DNA from 2 places in the Rhodoglobus sp. genome. Region 1 is predicted to be linked to the other one. Evidence: predicted binding sites of a transcription regulator. Region 1 holds the regulator's gene; the other holds the start of a gene.
The links. The regulator HspR, encoded in region 1, represses chaperone genes until heat shock. The targets are predictions, from matches to a motif close to AAGTTGAGTCNNNNNGACTCAACTT.

Region 1 (8,725 bases):
TCCGTATCGATTCAGGTCTTCCAGGGTGAGCGCGAGTTCACTCGCGACAACAAGAACCTCGGAACGTTCGAGCTCACCGGCATTGCACCGGCGCCTCGTGGCATCCCCCAGGTTGAGGTCACGTTCGACATCGACGCTAACGGCATCGTGCACGTGTCCGCCAAGGACAAGGGCACTGGCAAGGAGCAGTCGATGACGATCACGGGTGGCTCAAGCCTCTCGAAGGAAGACATCGAGCGCATGGTTCGCGAGGGCGAAGAGCACGCTGCAGAAGACAAGGCTCGCCGTGAGGCAGCTGAAGTTCGCAACAACGCTGAGCAGCTCGCGTACTCCACCGGAAAGCTCATCACCGACAACGCTGAGAAGCTGCCAGAAGACGTCAAGACTGAGGTTCAGGCCGACGTCGATGCGCTCAACTCGGCACTGGCAAGCGATGACGAAGCGGCCGTAAAGACCGCCTTCGACAAGCTGACCGAAAGCCAGCAGAAGCTTGGCGAAGCAATCTACAAGCACCAGGAAGAAAACCCTGAGGCTGCAGAAGGCGAAGAGGCTCCCGCTGACGAGAACTCTGACGAGGACATCGTTGACGCTGAAGTGGTTGACGACGACGAAGCTGACGCGGACAAGAAGTAGATGTCTGACAAGAACAAAGACCACGACGAGAACCAGGAGCCGGTGATTCGCGATAAACGTCGCGTTGATCCGGAAACCGGTGACATTCGTGCGGCTGACTCGGCTGCTGCAGATTCTTCTGCAGCGGCCGGGGGGCAGTCCGCTGATGAAGCGGATGCTGCTGACGAGCCCGTCGAGACCGTTGACGCGTCGATTGACGCTGAAGCAGACGACGAGCCGGCAGCAGGTGCCGAGTCGCAATTGAGTGCTGAAGATCAGCGCCTGCTCGATGACGCTAGCCGCGATCTGGTTTCTGACATGCGCGATCAGATGTTGCGCGCACAGGCTGAGCTGGTGAACTTCCGCACGCGCGTTGAGCGCGACCGGGCAGCGAACCGCGAATCGGTTATCGCTGACGTCATCCGTTCAATGCTTCCTGCCCTGGACGATCTCGATCGTGCAGATAAGCACGGAGACATTATCGATGGCAGCCCGTTGGCGTTGGTTTCGCAGAAGCTTCACTCCAGTTTCGAGCGGTTCGGTCTTCGCAAGATTGGCGAGAAGGGTGAACTTTTTGACCCCGCTTTCCATGAGGCTGTAGTTCACTTGAACGACCCGGAGGCAACCGAAAACACGATTGCTGACGTGGTTGAGCCGGGCTACATTCTTGGTGAGCGCGTTGTTCGTGCCGCGAGGGTTGCTGTCTCCGGTCCTACTGAATAGGTCGGGGGTGGCGTGTAGTGGCTAGCCAAGATTGGTTCGACAAGGACTTCTACAAGGTGCTCGGGGTATCGAAAGATGTCTCAGCGGCCGACCTCAAAAAAACCTATCGCAAACTCGCGCGCCAGTTTCATCCGGATTCAAATCCGGGAGATCCGAAAGCGGAGTCTCGCTTCAAGGAGATCAGCGAAGCACATTCGGTGCTCTCCGATCCTGAACAGCGCCAAGAATATGATCAGGTTCGCGCTATGGGCTCTGGCGCTCGCTTTCAAGCGGGTGGCCAGTCCGGCGGCTTCGAGGATGTCTTTGGTGGCATGTTCGGTGCGGGTGGCGCGGGCGGTCAACGCTACGGCGGTGGCCAGTCTGGTGCCAGCTTCGAAGATCTTTTGGGTGGCATGTTTGGTGCTCAAGGCGGCCCTGGTGGCGGTGCGGGATTCCGTGGCGGCCCAGCAAAGGGTCGCGACCTAGCGGCAAACACAACGCTCGATTTCGTTACGGCCATTAATGGCGAAACGATTAAATTGCAGCCTGCTGGCGGTCGTCCGATGAACGTCAAGATTCCTGCGGGGGTCAGTGACGGGCAGAAGATCCGCCTCAAAGGCAAAGGCGAGCAGAGCATCAATGGTGGGGAGTCAGGCGATCTGGTTCTCACTGTGACGGTTCGCAAGCATCCGGTATTCGAACGTGAAGGCAACAATCTTCGGGTCGTTGTTCCTGTGACGTTCGCGGAAGCGGTGCTCGGCGCCACCATCGAGGTTCCCACTTTGAGCGGTACACCGGTCAAGTTGAAGGTTGCGGCGGGAACCCCGAGCGGACGAGTATTGCGAGTAAAAGGTCGCGGTGTCACGACGACAAAAGCGACCGGAGATTTGCTTGCCGAAGTGCAAGTGGCGGTTCCGAGCCACATCTCGGAAGCGGCACATGCGCACCTCGAAGCATTTACCCAAGCAATGCCCGCAGAAAACCCGCGGGATGACCTGATGGCTAAAGCCAGGAGGTAATGACAATGGATGAGTCCACGCCAGCTTTTGCGATCGCTGTTGCGGCAGAACTGGCTGGCATGCATCCGCAAACGCTGCGACAGTACGACCGTCTGGGGCTCGTCTCACCAACGAGAACCAGCGGTCGTTCGCGGCGTTATTCCCTGCGCGACGTGATGCAGTTGCGTGAGATCGGCGCCCTCAGTGCCGAAGGACTCAACCTTGAGGGAATCAAACGCATCCTCGATCTCGAAAACCGCGTAAGTGAGCTCACCTCCCGAGTGCACGAACTTGAAGCCGCACTCGCAGATGAACTCCTGGCGAAACCCGGGCGGCGAGTGTTCGCTGCCGGTGCTGCCGGAGAAGTGATCTCCCTCAAGGCAGGAACCAGAGGCGAACGCACTGACCAAGTCGTGCTGTGGCGGCCATTCACGCGACGCGACAATCAACTTCCGCGCTGATGTCATCCCGATGACCGTGTAGCGATGATCTCCTCAGAAGCCCCTCCGCTCGGCAGCGCTGCGATTCTGCGTCAACGCTGGAGTGAAGTCACATTTTTACACTGGCGGGTTGATCCCAGCACCGTCGAGCGCTTCATGCCGGCCGGATGCCGTCCAGACACCATGAACGGCAGCACGTGGGTGGGACTCATCGCGTTTCAGATGTCTCGCAGTTCGTTCTTTGGCGGGCCCCGCATTCCGTGGCTCGGTGACTTTCCCGAAGTCAACGTTCGGCTCTATTCGATTGACGAACAGGGCCGCCGCGGAGTGGTCTTCCTTTCGCTCGAAGCATCCCATCTCATCCCGGTGCTCACAGCGCAGGCCGCTTTTGGATTGCCCTACCGGTGGGCATCGATGCAGATCGGGCAGCGCGACGGAAAAGTTGCCTACACAACGAAACGCTACGGCCAACCGGATGCCGCATCCCACATCATCGTGCGCCCGATTGACGATCCGGCGGCGAGTGTTGCGCTCGCCGCTGACCCGGTTGCGACGTTCTTGACAGCGCGCTGGGGTTTTCACGAAACCCACCGCGGAGCAACCATCTACTGTCGCAATCACCACGAACGGTGGCCGTTACAGCCGGCAGAGCTCGTGCATCTCGACGATGGTTTGCTTGCGGTTGCTGGCTTCGAGGGGCTTGCGGATCGTGCGCCAGACTCGGTGATGTTTGCCACTGAAGTGTCGACTGTGTTTGCGTCTCCGCAGCAACCAATTCGTGTCCGCAAGCCTCGAGCGCGCACTGTATGGGCCACGGCGCGTTCATCATAGTCGTTCTGGTTTTCTGAATCCGGAATGCGTGGTACGGGCGTTCAACGTGGTCTCATCAGCACAAATGAGCATTGCCTCTTTGCGCCGACAGGGACATGATGAGTAACCACAACGTCATATATGCAACACACGATTGAAACGATGAAGCTGCAGAATGAGAGTGCGGGTGCAGTAGCCCGTGCGTAAATCATTTCTCGGCAAATAGCTCAAGGCAACGATGCCGAACAACGCAGGAGGCACCATGACGACGGTCCGCGCAGCAATCACTCAGACAACCTGGACAGGCGACAAGGAGTCGATGATTCAGAAGCATGAGCAGTTCGCTCGTGATGCAAAAGAGCAGGGCGCTCAAGTAATTTGCTTCCAAGAGTTGTTTTACGGCCCGTATTTCGGAATAACTGAAGACAAGAAGTATTACGCCTACGCTGAGCCTGCTGATGGCCCCATAGTGCAGCGTTTTCAGGCCTTGGCTAAAGAGCTAGATATGGTCATGATCCTGCCGATCTATGAAGAGGCGATGACCGGCGTGTATTACAACACCGCTGTCGTTGTTGATTCCGATGGCACCAACCTCGGTTCGTATCGTAAGCACCACATTCCTCACCTCGACCGGTTCTGGGAGAAGTTCTACTTCCGTCCAGGCAACATGGGGTACCCCGTTTTCAACACTGCCGTAGGCCCAATCGGGCTGTACATCTGTTACGACCGCCACTTCCCTGAGGGATGGCGCGAGCTCGGCCTCAACGGTGCCGAAATTGTGTTCAACCCAAACGCCACCAAGCCTGGTCTCTCCAACCGCCTGTGGGAGGTCGAAGGCCCCGCGGCTGCTGTAGCGAACGGCTACTTCGTGCTGCAGCCGAACCGTGTTGGTCGCGAAGACAACGAATACGGTGACCTCGCGGTCGACTTCTATGGAACCAGCCAAGTTATCGACCCGCGCGGCAACTTCGTGGGTGAACGCGGTTCGGGCACTGACGAGGAGATCATGATTCGCGATCTCGACATGGACCTTGTTCGCCAGATGCGTGACGACTGGCAGTTCTACCGTGACCGTCGTCCGGAGTCGTACACCTCGATCCCGAAGCCATAACGTCAGCCCCCGGGCTGTCTTAGCGCCCGGGGAACAGTAGGCACAAGACAAGCAGAGGAGCGAATCATGGCCACCACTCTCATTTCTGGCGGAACAGTCGTCAGCTCAACGGGCCGAGCCCCAGCAGACGTCCTTATCGACGGCGAAGTAATCAAGGCCGTGCTGTCACCGGGCAGCACGCTTTTTGGAACCGACATTGCGGCATCCGTCGATCACGTTATTGATGCCACGGGAAAGTACGTCATTCCTGGCGGCATCGATGCCCACACTCATATGGAGCTGCCGTTCGGCGGCACTGCGGCGATCGACACGTTTGAGACGGGCACTCGCGCTGCAGCGTGGGGTGGCACTACTTCGATCATCGACTTTGCGGTGCAGACCTATGGAACTCACATTCAGGATGCTCTCGCCGAGTGGCACCAGAAGGCGGCGGGCAATTGCGCCATCGACTATGGCTTTCACCAGATCGTCGGAGACGTGACGCCGGAGTCACTCAAAGCGATGGCAAAGCTGCCAGATGAGGGCATCACAAGCTTCAAAATGTTCATGGCCTATCCGGGAGTTTTCTACTCGGATGACGCGCAAATTCTGAAGGCGATGCAAGTGTCACGCGACACCGGCATGATGACGATGATGCACGCCGAGAATGGTCCCGTCATCGATGTTCTCGCCGAGCAGCTCGTGGCGCAGGGCAAGACTGACCCGTACTATCACGGTGTTGCTCGCGCCTGGGAGATGGAAGAGGAAGCTACTCACCGGGCAATCATGCTCGCGAAGCTCACCGGTGCCCCGCTCTATATTGTGCACGTGAGTGCGAAGCAAGCGGTCGAGCAGATCGCCGGCGCTCGTGACCGCGGCCAGAACGTGTTCGCGGAAACCTGCCCCCAGTACCTCTACTTGAGTCTCGAAGAACAACTCGGTGCTCAGAGCGAGCAGTACGGTCACTTCGAGGGCGCCAAGTGGGTGTGCTCAACTCCGCTTCGCTCGCGCGAAGAGGGACATCAGGATGCCATGTGGCAGTCGCTGCGTACGAACGATGTGCAAATGGTCTCTACCGATCACTGCCCGTTCTGCATGAAAGATCAGAAAGAGTTGGGCCTTGCGGATTTCCGCAAGATCCCGAACGGAATCGGCACTGTCGAACACCGCATGGACCTCATGTATCAGGGGGTTGTCACGGGAGAAATCACCCTCGAACGCTGGGTCGAACTGACGAGCACCACCCCCGCTCGCATGTTTGGTGTTTACGGACGCAAGGGCGTCATCCAGCCAGGAGCTGACGCCGACATCGTCGTCTATGACCCTCGTGGCCACACCTCGATCGGCATGCCGGTCGATGAAAACGGTAACCCCACGGGCAAGAAGCACCACATGAACATGGACCACGCGGCCTGGGAAGGCTTCGAGGTCGATGGTCACGTGGACACCGTCATCTCTCGCGGCAAGGTCATCGTCGATGGCGATCAGTACCTAGGAACGAAGGGTGATGGGCGTTTCATGAAGCGTGGTCTCACTCAGTACCTGACCTAGAGCGTTCTTCGCGGCATCCGACCTATCTTTCCCACCACGAATGAGGAGCCCCATGGACTTCGGAGCAGTACTACAGACCAACCCGCCAGCATCGCGAACGGTGCAACTTGCCAAGCTGGCTGAAGCACACGGCTTCAGTCACGTCTGGACGTTCGACTCGCACATTCTGTGGCAAGAGCCCTACGTGATCTATAGCCAGATTTTGGCCGAAACTCGCAAGATCAAGATCGGGCCGATGGTGACGAACCCGGCGACTCGCGACTGGACTGTTACGGCATCCACTTACGCGACCCTCAACGAGATGTACGGCAACCGCACGATCTGTGGGATCGGCCGCGGCGACTCGGCGGTGCGCGTGACCAACGGGAAGCCGACAACGCTGAAGGATCTGCGGGAATCGATTCATGTCATCCGCGAACTCGCGAACTCGCGCTCCGTTGAATATGGCGGGGCCCAGCTGCAGTTTCCGTGGAGCAAAGGCTCCGAACTTGAAGTATGGGTTGCCGCCTATGGCCCGCTCGCGCTCAAACTCACCGGTGAAGTCGGGGACGGGTTCATCCTGCAACTAGCCGACGTCGATATTGCCGAATGGATGATCAAGAAGGTGCGCGACGCTGCTGAGGCTGTCGGGCGTGACCCCATGTCGATCAAGTTCTGTGTCGCCGCCCCCATGTACATCGGCGATGACTGGGAACACATGCGCGACCAGTGTCGCTGGTTCGGTGGCATGGTCGGCAACCACGTTGCCGACATCGTCAAGAAGTACGGTGCGGATGGTGACGTGCCCAAGGCCCTCACCGACTACATCAAGGAACGCGAAGGCTACGACTATAACGAGCACGGGCGGGCGGGCAACACCCATGCCGCCTTCGTGCCCGATGAGATCGTTGACCGCTTCTGCGTGATGGGCACCGCCGAACAGCACATCGAGAAGCTCGAGAAACTGCGAGCACTCGGTGTCGATCAATTCGCTGGGTATCTGCAACACGACAACAAGGAAGAGACACTGCGGGTCTACGGCGAGACGGTGATTCCCGCCTTCGCTGATCACGTCGCTGCGAAGGCCTGAGCTGATGACAGCGCGCCCTCGCCTTGTCGGCGGTTTTATGTGGGGTTTGGCTGGAGCGCTGCTGATCGCTCTCGTGTGGGAGGGATACAAGTTCTTCGGGCCAGCCGATGGTCTATCAATCGGCGAGCTTCGTGTTCTCCCGCGAACCACCGACCTCGCGATGCCGCACCTGTGGGACATGATGGTGCGACTTGCCGAGCCCGTGACGCGAGCCGACGGTGCATTGCCGCTGTGGGCAGTGGTTGCGCTTGCCGCGCTCACGACGCTCGGCATTGCCGCGGCAGGGTGGGCAGTCGGGGTCGTCGTTGGCGTCGGTTTTGCTCTACTCATGCAGCGCTGGCGGCTGGCCGAATTCGGGCTGTTGCCGTGGATCGTGATCAGCCAAACCGTTCCCCTCATCGCGTTCGCTCCGGTCGTCAAAAGTTGGGGTTCGCGCGTGGAGATTGGCAGCTTCGAGTGGCAAGACTGGATGTCGGTCGCCCTGATTGCGAGCTACCTTGCGTTCTTTCCGATCACGGTCGGCGCGCTTAAGGGGTTGCAGTCTCCTGACCGCATCCATCTAGAACTTTTCGAAACCTATGCCTCGGGGTATTGGTCAACGCTCAAGCAGTTGCGTTTTCCGGCAGCAGTGCCCTTTCTCTTGCCTGCACTCCGACTCGGGGCTGCGAACGCGGTCATCGGCGCGGTGGTCGCCGAAGTATCAACGGGGCTTCAGGGTGGTATCGGCCGGCTGCTCATCCAATTCGCCGGGCAAGCCTCCGGCGACCCGGCGAAAGCGTGGGGACCAATATTCGGCGCAATCGTGCTTGGTCTTGTTGCGGCCGGCTCGGTCGCTCTGCTCAGCGTGATTCTCAAGGACTACCGACGAACAGAGGAGGCCGCGTGAGCGACCAGATCCTAAACAGCGCAGCGACTACTGATGCGCTACCTGCTGCAGGCGAGACGGATGCCGTGGCAGTTTCGGTACGCGGCGTCAACAAGCAGTTCCAGACAGCAACCGGGGTGGTTCACGCTCTCGAAGCAATCGATCTCACTGTTTCGGCTGGCGAGTTCGTCTCGCTGATCGGCCCTTCGGGTTGTGGCAAGTCAACGCTCATGAGACTCATTGCTGATCTTGACGATCCGACCTCGGGTGAGCTGATGGTGTTCGGTAAGACAACAACGCAGGCGCGCCTTGACCAGGACTACGGCATCGCGTTCCAACAGGCGGGGCTGCTGCCGTGGCGAACGGTGGCGGCGAACGTTGCGCTTCCGCTCGAACTGCACGGCGTGGCATCCGCTGATCGTCGCACTCGGGTTGCCGACCTTCTCGACATGGTCGGGCTCACCGAGTTCGCTGATCGTTTTCCTGACCAGCTCTCAGGCGGCATGCAGCAGCGGGTGGCGATAGCGCGCTCGTTGGCTGAGCAGCCACGACTGCTGCTGATGGATGAGCCGTTCGGTGCCCTCGATG
Region 2 (8,725 bases), 700 kb from region 1:
CCGTTCTCAAGTGGATGTCGCGTACGAAACCCCGATGGCGATCGTGAACCGCGATCTTGCTGCTGTCGAAACAATTTTCATGCTGCCAAACCCTGAACACGCTTATGTTTCGAGCTCGCTTGTGCGGCAGGTTGCCGCTCTGGGCGGCGATGTTGCGCCGTACGTTCCGCGGTCAGTTTCTGATTTTTTGCAGGCGCCTCGCGAGTAGTACGGGCACAATGGGTCTATGACTCTTACTCTCGGATACAAAGCCTCAGCTGAACAGTTTGCCCCACGTGAGCTCGTAGAGATTGCGGTCGCGGCCGAAGCCCATGGCATGGAGAGTGTTGCGGTAAGCGATCATTTCCAGCCCTGGCGTCATGAGGGTGGTCATGCACCGTTCTCACTGAGCTGGATGGCTGCTGTTGGAGAGCGCACGAGCACGATTCGGATTGGCACGAGCGTGATGACCCCCACTTTCCGTTACAACCCTGCCGTTCTGGCGCAGGCTTTTGCCACGATGGGTTGCCTTTATCCTGGGCGCATCATGTTGGGGGTTGGCACGGGTGAAGCGCTCAACGAGGTCGCTACCGGATTCCGTGGTGCTGGCGCGCAGGACTGGCCCGAGTTCAAGGAGCGGTTTGCGCGCTTGCGCGAATCAGTGCGCCTCATGCGTGCACTCTGGACCGAGGATCGGGTGTCGTTCGAGGGAGAGTACTACTCCACTCACGAAGCCAGCATTTATGACCGCCCCGACCAGCCCATCCCGATTTACATTGCTGCGGGCGGCCCGATGGTTGCCCGCTACGCCGGTCGTGCCGGTGATGGTTTCATTTGCACCTCTGGCAAGGGCATGGAGCTCTACAACGACGCGCTCATTCCTGGCGTCAAGGAGGGTGCGGCTAAGGCTGACCGCAAGTTCGAGGACATCGACCGGATGATCGAAATCAAGCTCTCCTACGACACCGACGCCGAGCTCGCCCTCGAAAATACACGTTTCTGGGCCCCGCTTGCGCTCTCGAAGGAGCAGAAGCACGACATCACTGATCCGATCGAGATGGAGAAGGCTGCTGACGCGCTGCCGATCGAACAAATCGCTTCGCGGTGGATCGTGGGCAACGACCCAGACAAGATTGTTGAAGAGATTCGCCAGTATGTGGATGCCGGACTCAATCACCTCGTGTTCCACGCGCCCGGGGGCGACCAGCGTCGTTTCCTCGAGCTCTTCGAGCGCGACATCGCACCGCGATTGCGGGCGCTGTAGCGACTAGAGCGCGAAGTACTTAACGAACGATGGGCGGATGCGTGAAGCATCCGCCCATCGTTGGTGTGTGGCGTTGGCGCGTCGACAGCGGCGTGCTGACTAGCTCGTAACGGCGACTGTCTCGGACGATCGAGCCTGGTTCGCGGAGTTGGTGCTGACCTCAATCTTGCGAGGTTTTGCCTTCTCCGACACCGGGATGATGACGCTGAGTACGCCGTTGTCGTAGCTGGCGCTGATGTTTTCGCGGTCAATGCCGGCGCCAATGCTGAACTGGCGCAGGTAGGACCCGTAGCGACGCTCCTGTGATAGCCACTTGGCTCCTTCGCGCTCGCCGGCGGTGCGTTCGGCACGAATGGTGAGCAGCTGGCCATCGACGTCAACGTCGACGGAGCCGGGGTCTACGCCCGGAAGGTCGGCGGTGAGAACGTACTCGTCGGCCTGACGGTAAAGATCCACGGGCATGGGCTGGGTGCCGACGCGGGACTGGGCTGCAGCGGTGAGCCGGTCGAGTTCGGCAAAAGGATCAAATGACAGTGTCATGGGAAACCCCTTTCTCAAAGTTGAGTCACGGTGACTCAATAATCAGAAATTAGCACTCTCACCCCGAGAGTGCCAAGTCATTTTGCTCACAGTTCGCTGATAACGAAGCGACCGTCGCCGGAGCGATCCGGCGACGGTCGGGTGCGGCGCAATCATCGGATGATGAACCGCGGATAGTTCTGCTCAGCGCGAGTCCGGGCTAAAGCCAGGCGCTCGCGACGGAGTTGGTGTTCGGCCCGGAATTCAGCGGTTGCGATCAGTCGAGCCCGGTGAGGACGGCGGCTCCACGTGATGAGCGCAACGCCGAGATGCAGAGCAATTCGGTCGATGAGTCCCACGCGGTGCGCCGAAGTTGGGCGCGACTGGGCGTTGTTGCTGGGTTCGGGCGGATGGTTAGGGCGGTCCTTAGGGGCCGCCAGAGTTGTGTTCATGAGGTGATCTTTCGTGACAGAAGTTGATGCGGAAGGCGCGCAAAAGCGCGCCGGTTCAGGTGGCGACCCAACGTCATCCCTCGGCGATCGCGAGTTGCAGAAGAAGGAGAGATCATCGCGATGCGCTGGCGCTCCAGATGAGGTGGGCGCAGACTCGTCAGTCGAACGCAGTCTCGTGATGATCGAGTTGAGTCGTGTGCTCCGTGAGCGCCGCCACCGTCAGAACGGGTTGGCGGAGATCGCTAGCCGGTTAGGCGGAGAGGGTGCCGACGGAGCCGGCGATAGTCGGAATCATTCCGATAGTTGAAATAAACACGCGAGGCTCCTTTCGATTGTTGGCGTTTGCTCAGTGTAGAACTATCGCCAACTGAGAATCAAGACCCAATTTGGCGACGATCTATTGCCGGTGCTGCCAGTGCTGGTCCATCAGGACGGGGTTGCCGTCTGGATCTTCGAGAACAATGCTGGCTGGGCCTTCGGTGGAATCATCCACACCGTTGATAATTGCCGCCGTTCTTCAGCATGAGCCAGCCCGGTGAACGGCCAAGTATCCGGTCAGCGGTTCGGGAATTCGCTGGTTCATCCGTTGTGACACGGCAGAGGCGCAGTCCGCGCGACAATAGACAGATGCCCGCCTCCGTTTCTGCGCCCCACATTGGCTATGCCGCAATGCTTGAGCGGTTTCATCCGCGCGACGTGTTGGCGTTTGCCCAGCACGCCGAATCACGCGGCTTTCGTGGGGTGATGGCCGCAGACCACTATCAGCCGTGGACGCCGCAACAGGGCCAAGCTTCCTTCGTGTGGAACGTGCTGAGCGCGCTTGGCCAAACCACGATAGGTGACTTAGGCACCGGAGTCACAGCGCCCACATTTCGTTGGCATCCCGCGATGGTCGCTCAGGCATCGGCCACTCTTGCCGCAATGAATCCGGGCCGGCACTGGCTGGGCCTTGGCAGTGGTGAGGCCATTAACGAACATGTGGTCGGCCAGTACTGGCCTGAAGCGCCCGAACGCATCAACCGCATGTTTGAAGCCGTCGAAATCATCAAGAAACTGTTCGCCTCGGGGCTGGCAGGCAAAGATGTGCGCCACGATGGTCAGTTCTACCGGCTGGAGTCGACTCGGCTCTGGACAATGCCCGAGACCGCACCCGAGATCTTGGTCGCCACCGCCGGTCCCGTCGCAGCCAAACGCGCAGGGAAAACGGTTGATGGGCTCATCACCGAGGCCGCGCCGCTCGAAAAGATTGACATGCTGCTCAAACGATTCGCTGAGGGTGCACGTGAAGCCGGCCGTGACACTGCACAGCAGAGCCGCGTCTTGAGACTGCATCTCAGTTGGGCGGACACTGACGAGCAGGCGATGAAGAACGCCATCACCGAGTGGCCTAATGGTGGTCTGCGATTCGCAAAGAACGACATCCGGTCACCATTCGAGCTTGAACAACTCGCCCGAATGGTTCGTCCTGAAGACTTTGAAGGCCGGATGCCCGTCAGCGCGGATCCTGACGTGCACCGTGCCTACATCCAGAGCTACCTAGACCTCGGTTTCGACCGCATTTACCTCCACAACGTTGGTCGAAATCAGCGGGAATTTCTTGATGTTTTCGGTCGTGATGTGCTTCCCTCATTGCGCAAATAGTGTCGCGGTCGCCAATGCCGCAGACTAGACACGTGAGAATGAGCGCCTGGGCCGTGCCCGGCATCCCCGAAATTATGTCCGGTGACGACCTCGTGCAGGTGATATCGGCGGCATTGATTGCCGACTCGAACGATTCGCCGGACGGTGGGCTTGAGGATGGCGACATTCTCACGGTCACCTCCAAGATTGTGAGCAAGGCCGAGGGTCGCGCAGTGAAGGCGGCTGATCGTGAGCAGGCAATCACCGACGAAACCGTTCGTGTGGTGGCGTCACGGGAGCACCCCAACGGTGTGACCCGCATCGTCGAGAATCGCCTCGGGCTGGTGATGGCTGCGGCCGGTGTCGATTCGAGCAATACGCCCGACGGCATCGTGTTATTGCTTCCGCTCGATCCCGATGCGACTGCTCGCCAATTGTGCTCGGCGCTTCGCGAACGCTTCGGTGTGCGGATTGGCATCATCATTACGGACACCGTTGGCCGACCGTGGCGGCGAGGTCAAGCCGATATTGCAATTGGTGCTGCGGGCATCCGCGTTCTCGATGACCTTCGCGGCACCGTTGATGCGTCGGGGCGCCCACTTGCCGTCAGCGTTACTGCCGTTGCCGATGAGATCGCTGCAGCGACAGATCTCGTGAAGGGCAAGGCCGGGGGATTTCCTGTTGCTGTGGTGCGCGGCCTTGCGCAGCACGTAGTTGAGATCGAAGTGCCGGGAGCACGTTCGCTGGTGCGCGTTGGCGCGGACGATATGTTTCGGATGGGCACCAAGGAAGCGTGGTTGGCAGGCTTCGACGAAGCTCACACCGATGCCGACGTCGACGGCGATACTGGCTTCACTCGCGGTCAGCACAACCGGGCCGACCATAAAGAAGATTAATACTCGACTGTGAGTCTGTTTGCCCCTATCCTGATCCAATGGGGAGTCTGATTTCGCTTGCGTTCTTCGCGTTGCTCATCGCGGTTCTGATCGACATCATTCTGATCGACGAATGGCGCATCAAGCACCTAGGCAAAATTACGTGGATCTTCTTGGTGATCTTCCTGCCCCTGATCGGCAGCATCCTCTGGTTCGTGCTTGGTCGCGAATATGCTCCGGCCACTCAATCCAGCAGTTTCGGCGCTCCCCAACGTCGCGAATCCTTGCCCCCGCTAGACACAAGCAACACCGAAGCTGAGCTGGCCAAGCTCGATGCGGAGATCGCATTTTTCGAAAATCAAAAGAAAATTCGCGATCTTGAAGAGAAGCTCCGCGAGCGTAAGCAATTGCCGTAGTGCTCTAGCGCTGGCAGACTCAACGAATGGATGATGTGACTTCCACACCGATGCCCGATGACGTGTTCCATGATCACTGTGCTGCCATTGTGCGCAGTGTTTCGACGGTGATCGACGGCAAAGCTGATGCCGTGCGCTTGGCGCTCACGGTACTTCTGGCGGAGGGCCATCTCCTCATTGAGGATGTTCCCGGAGTTGGCAAAACCATGCTGGCCCGGGCCCTGGCCCGCACTGTCGACTGCTCGGTTTCGCGAGTTCAGTTCACGCCAGATCTGCTACCAGCCGATATCACCGGTGTTTCGGTCTACAACCAGAACACGCGTGAGTTCGAATTCAAAAAGGGGCCGGTATTTGCGAATATCGTGATCGGCGACGAGATCAACCGGGCCAGCCCGAAGACGCAGTCTGCGCTCCTCGAATGTATGGCGGAGTCGAGTGTGACCGTTGATGGCCACACTTACGAACTGACGAGCCCATTCATAGTCGTTGCCACGCAGAATCCGATCGAGATGGAAGGAACGTATCCGCTGCCCGAAGCGCAGCGAGACCGTTTCATGGCGCGGATTTCGATGGGGTATCCGGATGCGGAGTCCGAGTTGGCCATGCTGAGGTCGCGCGAGCTCTCGAGCCCACTTGATTCGCTAACGCCCGTTGTGAGCGTCGAGCAGTTGCGCGACTTGATTGCCACGGTGCGGCGAGTATTTGTCAGCACCGCGGTGGAAGAATACGCCGTTGCTATTGCTCAGGCGACGCGTCGTGATCGTGAGGTTCGGGTGGGGGCGAGCCCTCGGGCAACGCTTCACCTTGTGCGGGCGGCGAAGGCCAGGGCGGCTATCGACGGTCGCGATTTTGTTCTTCCGGATGACATTGATGAACTCGCCGTGACTGTGCTCGCACACCGAATGATTCCGGCTCGCCATGCTGGTGACACTGCTGCGGTGCTCTCGGGTCACTCGATCGCCGATGTGATTGAGCGCATTGTGGCTGAGACTGCCGTTCCTGTTATCGCTGCTGCTTCCTAGATCACTCATCATGCCCCGCGCAGACTTTCGGCGATCTATCCGCATCATTCTTGGCGGTGCCCGTCTGACGCGCCGAGGAATTGTCTTCGTGGTGTGGGGGATAGTGACGGTTCTTCTGGGTTTCGGCGTCGATATGCCAATTTTGTTATATGTCGGATGCTTCGCGGTTGCGTTGCCCCTTGTCGCGCTGTTGTTTGTGCGAACTCGGGAGTCGGCGCTGAGCGTTTCTCGTCGTTTTTCGTTCCCCGTTGTTGAGGCGGGAAACACCACTGCGGTAACCCTGCGCGTTGATAATCATTCACAGCGAGCGACTTCGCCTGTGCGGTGGCGAGATGCGTTGCCGTGGCGGCCCTGGGTGACAGACAGCGGTTGGCTTCCGCGGTTGTCGGTCAAGACTCGCTTGGCGAGTGACCGCAGCGCGGCGCAATTGAGTTATTCATTGACGCCAGCCAGCAGGGGAATTTTTGAGATCGGTCCTCTCGTCGTTGAGGCAACTGATCCATTCGAGCTTGCGTGGGGCGCCTGGAACGTTGGCTCCGAGTCCTCGCTCATCGTGACTCCGCGGGTCGCACAACTCGCAACGAGTGCGCTTGTTGCTCAGTCGGGTGACGGTGAGGCACGCGTTGTCCAGCGCCGGTCGGCCGGCGATGATGACGACGCAATGACGCGCGAGTACCGGCGCGGCGATGCGATGCGCCGGGTGCATTGGAAAGCGTCCGCCAGACACGGCAGCTTGATGGTTCGCCAAGAGGAGCAGCACAGTTATCCCGAGGCCCGAATCATTGTCGATACCCGATTGGAGGGTTATCCCGATGCGAGTCGGGCAACATCACTGCGGGCTGTTGGCGGCGACCGGGTATCGCCGGCGCACAGTGCCCGCTTTGAATGGGTTGTTGGCATGTTGGCATCCGCGGCGGTGCAGTTGCGTCGAGAAGGATTCCTTGTTCAGATCATTGAAACGGGGCAATCGCAGTTGACGGATGCCGCAACGCTGCACCGCAGATCGTCTGCTGAGCAAGAATTGCTGACTCGACTCGCGGCTCTGGCTCCGATTGAAACGCCGGCCGACTGGTGGGGTGACCCTGCATCTCGTTCGTTCGCGCGTGGTCCGGTCATCGCGTTGGTTGCACGGCCTGAACCGGCGACGATTGATTACCTCGTGAGTCAATCGACCAGCACTGTGCTCGCGGTGGTATTCATAGTGGAATCGACCTCTAGTTTTGGCGATCGGGAGCGGACGAACGCACCGCAGCGTCCGCCTCTCGCGGTGGAGCTTCGTGCCGCAGGCTGGAGAGTCATCTCGGTGCAGTCGTTTGACGATGTCGCTGACGCCTGGAATCTGTTCGTCGCGGAATCGATGGTGGCGCGTGAACGTCACTGATAGCGCACGTTTGGCTAGCATCGAGCGCCACACCTACCGGCTTCAACTGTGGTCGATGGCCGGTGTCATGGCGTTGGCTGTTGGCATCGCAGCCGGCAGCCTTGGGGCCGTGCTGACGGAGGGGGCATGGTGGTTCCCGTTCATGGCAATGGTGATGGTGATGTTAGCCACCGCCGCTGCGGTTCGCGGTGTGACCAAGCGTCGTCTTGTCGGCACGATCGCGGCCTTCCTCTCTGGCGGAGTCATTCTCATCCTGATGTTTGCGGCCGACACGGCGATTGCCGGGATCATCCCGACGGGCGAGACTTTTGCCCGCTTTGCGCAACTCGTCAGCGACGGCGATGAGTCGATCGCGAATCAACGTTTTCCTGCGGATGCCGAAATTGGCATCGTCTTTCTGATCTGTTTGGGTGCGCTAGCGGTGACGCTCGCCATGGATGTTGCAGCCTTCGTGCTGCGCAAACCGGCGTTAACCGGCATCCCGTTGTTGATTCTGTTGCTGGTGCCGAGTCTGGTTCGCAGCGAGTTGCATGATGCTTTTGTCTTCGCGACGACGGCGCTGGCGTATGTCGCGATCTTGTTGGTTGCTTCTCAAAGGGCCAGCGTGCGCACAGCGTGGCCTTTAGTGGCGGTAGCTCTCGTGATTTCGCTCATCGTTCCTGTGTTGCTGCCAAGCGTTGAGCCTGCGGTTGACGCGGGAAGTCGTCCTGGCCTGATCTCGACTGGCGTGAATCCCATCATCAACCTGAGCAGTGATCTGCGGCGTAACGCACCCCTGCTTGCCCTGCAGTACACCGCTGAGGGCACGGGCGAGTACCTCCGGGTTGCCGCCCTCGACACGTTCGACGATGACACGTGGCGGCCATCGGAGAACGACGATGCACGTAGTGATGCGATTGACACGTTCCCCGAGCCTGCGGGGCTTACGCCAGAGGTGCCGCGCAGCGAAAACATGATGCAGATCGAAATTGAGCGCATCCGAGGTAAATATTTGCCTGTTCCCTATGCGACGTCTGGCATTTCGGGGCTGGATGGCGACTGGAGTTGGGAACCAGAGGGCCTCACCGTTTCCACTGTGGATGCCAACTCAAAAGATCAAGCGTATGAAGTGTCGTTCGTCACACCAGCGCCATCGATCGAGCAATTGAAGGCGGCTCCGACAGTGCTGCCAGACGGTTTTGACAAATATCTGGCGCT

Region 2: the regulator HspR is predicted to act here: its motif matches at 1,801-1,825, upstream of ACOH1Z_RS03660 (Hsp20/alpha crystallin family protein).

What each region holds. Positions count from the first base shown of each region.
Region 1 covers NZ_JBMDVL010000001.1:1,440,495-1,449,219, reverse strand. Annotated here, with positions in the region: gene dnaK (molecular chaperone DnaK) at 1-633, shown strand, start outside; gene ACOH1Z_RS07100 (nucleotide exchange factor GrpE) at 634-1,335, shown strand; gene ACOH1Z_RS07095 (DnaJ C-terminal domain-containing protein) at 1,353-2,333, shown strand; gene ACOH1Z_RS07090 (heat shock protein transcriptional repressor HspR) at 2,339-2,773, shown strand; gene ACOH1Z_RS07085 (YqjF family protein) at 2,798-3,583, shown strand; gene ACOH1Z_RS07080 (nitrilase-related carbon-nitrogen hydrolase) at 3,825-4,673, shown strand; gene hydA (dihydropyrimidinase) at 4,740-6,203, shown strand; gene ACOH1Z_RS07070 (TIGR03842 family LLM class F420-dependent oxidoreductase) at 6,256-7,272, shown strand; gene ACOH1Z_RS07065 (ABC transporter permease) at 7,277-8,158, shown strand; gene ACOH1Z_RS07060 (ABC transporter ATP-binding protein) at 8,155-8,725, shown strand, end outside.
Region 2 covers NZ_JBMDVL010000001.1:737,421-746,145, reverse strand. Annotated here, with positions in the region: gene coaD (pantetheine-phosphate adenylyltransferase) at 1-208, shown strand, start outside; gene fgd (glucose-6-phosphate dehydrogenase (coenzyme-F420)) at 227-1,243, shown strand; gene ACOH1Z_RS03660 (Hsp20/alpha crystallin family protein) at 1,343-1,783, opposite strand; gene ACOH1Z_RS03655 (hypothetical protein) at 1,936-2,214, opposite strand; gene ACOH1Z_RS03650 (hypothetical protein) at 2,228-2,521, shown strand; gene ACOH1Z_RS03645 (TIGR03557 family F420-dependent LLM class oxidoreductase) at 2,842-3,855, shown strand; gene cofE (coenzyme F420-0:L-glutamate ligase) at 3,894-4,730, shown strand; gene ACOH1Z_RS03635 (PLD nuclease N-terminal domain-containing protein) at 4,769-5,125, shown strand; gene ACOH1Z_RS03630 (AAA family ATPase) at 5,152-6,147, shown strand; gene ACOH1Z_RS03625 (DUF58 domain-containing protein) at 6,158-7,528, shown strand; gene ACOH1Z_RS03620 (transglutaminase TgpA family protein) at 7,515-8,725, shown strand, end outside.